3 regions of the Enterococcus sp. DIV0210g genome follow, and region 3 is predicted to be linked to each of the others. Evidence: predicted binding sites of a transcription regulator. Region 3 holds the regulator's gene; each other region holds the start of a gene.
The links. The regulator NrdR, encoded in region 3, represses ribonucleotide reductase genes. The targets are predictions, from matches to a motif close to ACACNATATATNGTGT.
Positions count from the first base shown of each region.

Region 1: a site for NrdR is predicted at 731-746, ahead of IGI64_RS08835 (deoxynucleoside kinase). Genes of this name have one in related genera too.
Region 2: a site for NrdR is predicted at 1,347-1,362, ahead of pnuC (nicotinamide riboside transporter PnuC). Genes of this name have one in related genera too.

Region 1 is NZ_CP187903.1:1,809,080-1,811,352, reverse strand. It holds gene IGI64_RS08840 (oleate hydratase) at 1-561, shown strand, start outside; gene IGI64_RS08835 (deoxynucleoside kinase) at 764-1,411, shown strand; gene IGI64_RS08830 (alpha/beta hydrolase) at 1,657-2,273, shown strand, end outside.
Region 2 is NZ_CP187903.1:1,927,632-1,929,904, reverse strand. It holds gene IGI64_RS09425 (RNase A-like domain-containing protein) at 1-333, opposite strand, end outside; gene pnuC (nicotinamide riboside transporter PnuC) at 585-1,325, opposite strand; gene gloA2 (SMU1112c/YaeR family gloxylase I-like metalloprotein) at 1,635-2,015, shown strand; gene IGI64_RS09410 (hypothetical protein) at 2,102-2,273, shown strand, end outside.
Region 3 is NZ_CP187903.1:1,369,105-1,371,377, forward strand. It holds gene IGI64_RS06690 (replication initiation and membrane attachment family protein) at 1-881, opposite strand, end outside; gene nrdR (transcriptional regulator NrdR) at 894-1,391, opposite strand; gene IGI64_RS06700 (hypothetical protein) at 1,627-1,959, opposite strand; gene coaE (dephospho-CoA kinase) at 2,033-2,273, opposite strand, start outside.

The sequences.
Region 1 (2,273 bases), 440 kb from region 3:
CAGCAAACCATTACATGGGTCTACGGACTGTTGTCGAATACACCAGGAAATTATATCAAGAAACCAATCGAACAATGCAGCGGGCAAGAAATCGCTCAAGAATTGATGTATCATCTTGGCGTACCAGAAGAAGATATCAAACGCTTCTCTGAAACATCTTGCACAGTTATTCCTGTCTACATGCCGTTCATCACTTCTTACTTTATGTTAAGAGAACCTGGCGATCGTCCAAAAGTGATTCCAGACGGATCAAAAAACTTAGCTTTCATTGGTAATTTCGCCGAAACAGAACGCGATACAGTCTTTACCACTGAATATTCTGTACGGACAGCCATGGAAGCCGTGTATCAGCTGTTAAACGTAGAGAGAGGCGTCCCAGAAGTATTTGCTTCTGCTTACGACTTGAGAACACTCGCAAACTCTATTTACTATCTGTCAGATAAGAAGAAATTGACAGAGATGGATCTGCCATTTGTTGAACGTAAATTAGTGGAAGGGTTTATCAAGAAAACAGAGCATACGTATATCGGTGATATCTTAAAAGAAAATAATTTGTTATAAAAGCAATGAAACATTCGACCAAAAACTGTCAATATCCCTCTTGTTTTTGCGGTCAATCCGTTTCGCTTTTGATTCAACCAGAAAAGGCGCAGGAGATTTCCTGTGTCTTTTCTTTTTTTAGGAGAGTTATCTTGTAAAACACAAAATATAGTAGTATATTTAATTTATGATTCTATATATAGTGTTTTAGGAGAGCTGTTTGATGAAAATATTTATTTCAGGTGCAATTGGGGTAGGGAAAACAACATTGGCGGAATTATTATCAAGAGAACTTGATTTGCCGATCTATGTAGAACCTGTCGATGATAACCCTGTACTACCTTTGTTTTACGAAAACCCAAAAGAATACGCATTTATGCTGCAAATCTATTTCTTAAGCCATAGGATAAAAAATACACGGGAAATGATGGCAATGGACGATTACATCGCAGACCGTTCATTATATGAAGATAAGTTGTTTTTCCACGCGATCCGCGATTCTGGCAGAGCAACGGATTTGCAAGTGACGGTTTATGATGAGATGGACAGCGCTGTGACGACGGGCATTTTAGAAGATGAACGTTATCGGCCGGATCTGATGGTCTTTATCGACTTGAGCGAGGAAGAGATGCTGCGCCGCATACGTCAGCGAGGAAGAGACTATGAGCAGTTTGAAGATGATCCTTCCTTAAGAGACTATTATATTTTACTACTTAAACGTTACAAAGAATGGATCGCCGATTATGATGCGAGTCCAAAATTGATTATTGATGGCAACACATTAGACCTTCTGAATGACAGCGGACATCAAGAAGCAGTAATCAGCCAAATAAAAGAACAATTGGGCACGATTTATTCAGCAAAAGGTTGAGCAGGTGCAAAAAGCAACCAAATAATAACAGTGTCGAAATCAACAGAAGCAAGGTGCAGATGCATCTGCTTCTTTTTTTTTATTTAAAATATAAAAAAAAGAAGAAAAGAATCTAGTAAAACTTGAGCAATTTTTCTTGAAAGTGATACAATGAACGAGAATATGCAATTATAGGATTCGAGTAAAAATCATTATAGGAAGCATAAAGATTTATTGATCATTCAAAGAGAAAGTGAGGAAGTAAAGTGGGACTGATCTATTTACTTATCCTTTTATTCGCAGCAGTTTTTATTTATTGTTTTTTGTCTTATGAATATGCGAAAAAATTAATCAAAGCAGGGGTACAGCGCGGCTATAACTGGTATGAGACAACAGGGCATCGTTTGATGAATCCAGCAGCTTTTGCAACGGTCGAGAAGAGTCGCCGAAAATTAGAACAACAGGCTTCGAGCTTCTGGGAAACCGGAGAAAAGAAGACCATCAAAAGCCATGATGGATTGAAATTGAGCGGCAGTCTGTTTCGTCAACAAAGTTCTTCGGAGTGGGTGATCGGTGTCCATGATTATCGCAGCACCGGAAAACGTGACCTTTCGTTTATTGGGAAAAAATATTTTGAACAAGGATACAATGTCTTGATCCCTGATTTGCGTGCACATGGAGAAAGTGAAGGAGAAATCATCGGGATGTGCTGGCTGGATCGCTTAGATTTGATTGGCTGGGTCAACTTAGTGTTAGAAGAATATCCTGATGCGACGATTATTTTTCACGGCGAATCAATGGGTGCGTCAGCCATCATGATGATGAGCGGAGAAAAACTGCCGAAACAAGTCAAAGGATTTATTTTGGATAGCGGTTATGTGTC
Region 2 (2,273 bases), 560 kb from region 3:
CAATGCTTGACCCAATTGATAAAAGGTATAGCCTAAACCAATTCCTAAAATAGCAGGACCGATAATGGAGGCTGCAGCACCAGACAAAAGCCCAGCGCTTAATGTTCCTCCGCCGGCAGCTGTAGCAAAAGCGGATAAAGACAATCCACTGAATGCGTTGATGGGGATAGCTGTCATTTGCGGAATCGCCGGTTCTAATTCAACAGGTGGTAAATTCGTTTCTTCCGCTAATTCAGACTGGACAATATGAGCTTCGGCAACAACAGCAGTGGGCAAGACGAAATACGGAGTCAAGGAAAGAGTAAGCAATACCAATAAATACAGTTTTTTCATAAATAAGCTCCTTTTTATAACGCTTTCATTTTTTGTACAAGAAAACCAAAATCTTTTTTTCACCTCCTTTGTGCAACAAAAAGAGGATAGCATGGGAAATGTTCCAAGGATGACCGACTTTTGGAAACTTTCGAAAAAGTAGTTCTGGACTTTTAGCAGAAAAAATGTTTCAGCAATAAAACAAAAAACAGCCGACCCTTCAAAGGTCAGCTGTTTCTATTTGGCTTGGTCAAAATTGAGGCACTCTTTTTTTATGAATGCTGGAAATATTGGGTTTCTGCTTCTTGCATTTTTTCTCGGGTTTTTTTATTGTACCAAGGAGAAACAGTGAAGGCTAAAACGTCATTGATCAAGTAAACAGAACTGTTGATAAACATAGCCAGACTTGCTGCTCCGTGAGTAAAGGAAACGTACCATAGGACCATCTGTGCAAGACCAGAAGCTACCCACCAGTAATATTGGTTGTTGTAACGCAAGAAACTGATCACACCAGCTGTAAGACTGATAGAAAAAGCAATAGCATCAATCCAAGGGCGAGGATCATCTGTGTAGCGGCCAATCAAGAATCCTGATACCAAATAAACGATTACTGTACTGAAAATAGCAATTACCCAGCTCTTGCCAGTGAATTGACGGATCTTAGAAGCCATGTTATGGTTCCATTCTTTACTTAAAAGAACAGGGATGTCAAGAGTGACCATATAAGCGATTTGTTCGCCGATACTCAAATAATTTTTAGCAGAATAGCCGACGATGATAAAACAAATCGCTGAAAGGATACCAAGAACGCCATTGACAGATTTCGCAGCATTGATGGAAAGAATGCACAAAACGCCAAGATTGGTACCAATAAAAGTAATAATTGTAAGCCAAGTGATGGGCTGATCAACCAAAGTCATGACTTGGCAGCCTAAACTAAAGAAAAACAGATAATAATTTTGTTGCGGCCACCCTCTTAATTGGTGCATCAAGAAATGGATATATGATTTCATGAAAGTTGAATACTCCTTTAGACACTAAATGTAGTGTGTGCGAATTTTTATAACACAACTTATTGTATTACTTTAGAAAATAAATTCTAGACTTACTTTTTAAGAAAATGTGTGTTATGATTTCTATGAATATTTTCTGTAAAGTTTCAAAATTCTCCGAGCGGATCTTAGCTGTTTAGCTGAGATCCGCTTTTTTTCTTAAAAAGAAAAGATTGCTCCTGTAAGATGGATTTGGCGATTACGCAGAAAATATCTGTCTGTTTTTGTCTTTTAGGTTAAAATAGGAAGAAAGAGAAAGAAGGGGATAAAATGAAGTTGAACATGATCCATCATGTCGCGATCATTGTTTCGGATTATCAAAAATCGCGTGCCTTTTATGTAGACTTGTTAGGATTTGAAGTAATCCGAGAGAATTATCGGGAAGAAAGAAAGGACTATAAGCTGGATTTGAGATTAGGGGAAAGCGAATTAGAGATTTTTGGCATAGCTGATGCGCCGGAAAGACCGAATTATCCCGAAGCTCGCGGGTTACGTCATTTAGCATTCAAAGTGGACAATATCGAAGAAGTCATCCAAGAATTAAATGAAAAAGGTATCGAAACGGAGCCAATCCGGTATGATGATTACACTGGTAAAAAAATGACGTTTTTCTTTGATCCAGATGGCTTGCCTCTAGAACTGCATGAATAGAGCCGATTTTTTTATTATCCAATAGCTTGTCAGTTTTCATTTTGACAGGAGAAGAGTAAACTAATAAGTAAAGGGAGATGAAGAAGATGGAAAAAATGAAATGTCCAAATTGCGGAAAAACCTTTAATTATGAAGAAGTAGAGAATGTGGTCGAACACTCACGCCAAGAAATGGAAATCGAATGTCCCTACTGCAAAGAAGTAGCGGGTAGAAAAATTTCTAATGGTTATTTTATTACGCGAAAAATCGAAGACTATC
Region 3 (2,273 bases):
CTGGCTGCATCATTTTTTGCTGGGAGCTGCTGTGCAGCAGCTGTTTCAGGTACTTCTTCTTTTTTTACTGTTTTTTGGCGGTAGATGATTTGCTTTTGCAGATCTTTCAATGACACCGTCTGCTGGGTAAAATCATACGCTGAAGCAATAAGTTCCCCAAGCGTCAATTCATCAAAGCCATACAATCGATGGTAGAGTTCAATTTGCTCTATCACTGGTTTTTCCAGTGAAGTGATATGTTTTTTCTGCAGCAAGTCGCTTAAAAACGGCCAATCGACCTGAATCGCATCGTCAATCAAAGTTGGTGTTTTTTCTTTTTCAAACGCGGATTGGCTTTGTTCGATTTTTTCCTTGTCTGCTTCAAAAGATGCTTCGTTGAAACGAAAAACATCTAAAAACTTTTTAGTAACTTTTTGGTAGCCTTCTGAAGAAAATCTTTTGAATTGAAATTTCTCATTCAGCTGGTTCCAACGGCGTTCGCCGGTTTTTTCCAACAGCATAAAACTTAAGACAGCATCTTTAAAAAACGCATCGGGCGCTAAAGGTTCAAGCAATTCATAGAGGAAACAAGGTCCTAAACTTGGATCTTCTTTGAAGTAGACATCCAGCAGACCGATTCCTTCTAATTTTTTTCTTGCTTCATAAAACTGCGGCAAACCGCAATCCAATCCACTTAGCAAATCTGCGTGCAGCGCTTCTGATCCGATGCCTGTTTCTTTCGAAATCTCTGACAAAAGCGTGAAATAGAGACTAAGTGCTTCTCCTCCGATCAGCGGCTGATAAAGATAAAGCAGCGCTTGCTGTCCTTCTTCTGTTAATGGAAATGTTTTTCTGCCTTGATAAATATTTTTAGGCTGAAGTTCTTTCCAAGCATTTTCCAACGAAATGCCTCCTTATTCCTTCTCTTCTGATTTGTCGTCTTCAGATTTGTTTTCTTTGGCTTTATCAACGATGTCTTGCAATTCTTTTAAGAAAACAGACATATCTTTGAATTGACGGTAGACACTGGCAAAACGGATATAAGCGATCTCATCTAAGTTGACAAGGTCTTCCATCACGTATTCACCAATCAAGTTTGTTGATACTTCATTCTCGCCTAAACTGCGGACACGATTCTCCACATGGTTGACGATTTGTTCCATTTGTTCCATTGCAACAGGACGTTTTTCCGCTGAACGGATCAATCCTCTTAATATCTTATCACGGTTGAATTCTTCGCGTTCGCCATTTTTCTTGATGACTAGCAGCGGCGCAGCTTCGATTCGTTCAAATGTTGTAAAACGAAAGCCGCAATTCTCACATTCACGGCGGCGGCGGATTGCGCGTCCGTCATCTGCTTGTCGGCTGTCTATAACACGCGAATTATTATGGTGGCATCTTGGGCATCGCATAACTATCACCTCTTCATTTCTGATTTATCAAATCATTGCTATGATTAGTTGTATTATAACATGAAACCTTGTAGAAGCGCGATGTTCCGGTACAAAAAATGCCGAAACACTCGCGTTTTTTAACATAATCTGCTGTTTTTTAAGAAAACAGCAGGCTCTTTTTGCTGTACTACTTTTTCAGTTGTGAGAAAAAACTGGAACCAATCGTTAGGATAGGCTCCAGTTTTTCTTTAAACTATAGTTTTTCTTCGATTCCTGTATAGTGCTTCATTCGTTCTTCTTCGATTCTCTGCTCGCCAGAAATATGTTCTTGTTCTGGCAATGGTTCTTTCCTGCGTTTTGGCTCCGCCGTTTTTCGTTCTTGTGTCAGATCTTGCTGACGTGCTTCTTTTTCCGCTTGCTGGTCTTCAAGCTCTTCAATACGTTCTTTGTACTTTGCATCATGTGCTTCTGCGATTTCTGTTTGGTCGCGTCCTTCTTGCTTTAAGTTTTCATTATCTAAAAGTTCGCCGATTTTTTCTTTTGCGTTTCCGACAATTTTATCTTTTTGGTTTTTGATCGTTCCCATAACATGTCCCTCGCTCTCTGCTTTCTACTTTCAGCATAGCAGAATCCTGCTGCTTAGACAAAGAAAGTACTTTCTAAGAAATAAACTTGTTTTCTTGGAGCCATGAGATGATTTGTTCTGCTAACTTGTCTTTTGTTTGCTGATTATCAAAAAGGATATCCGCTTTTCTTTTTTTCTCTTCGATAGGCATCTGACTTTCGACCCGCTGCATTGCTTCTTCTCTCGTAAAACCATCGCGTGCCATCAGACGTTGCAGCTGTTTTTCTTCCGGAAGATAAACAACAGCTGTCTGATCCATATATTTGTCATAGTGA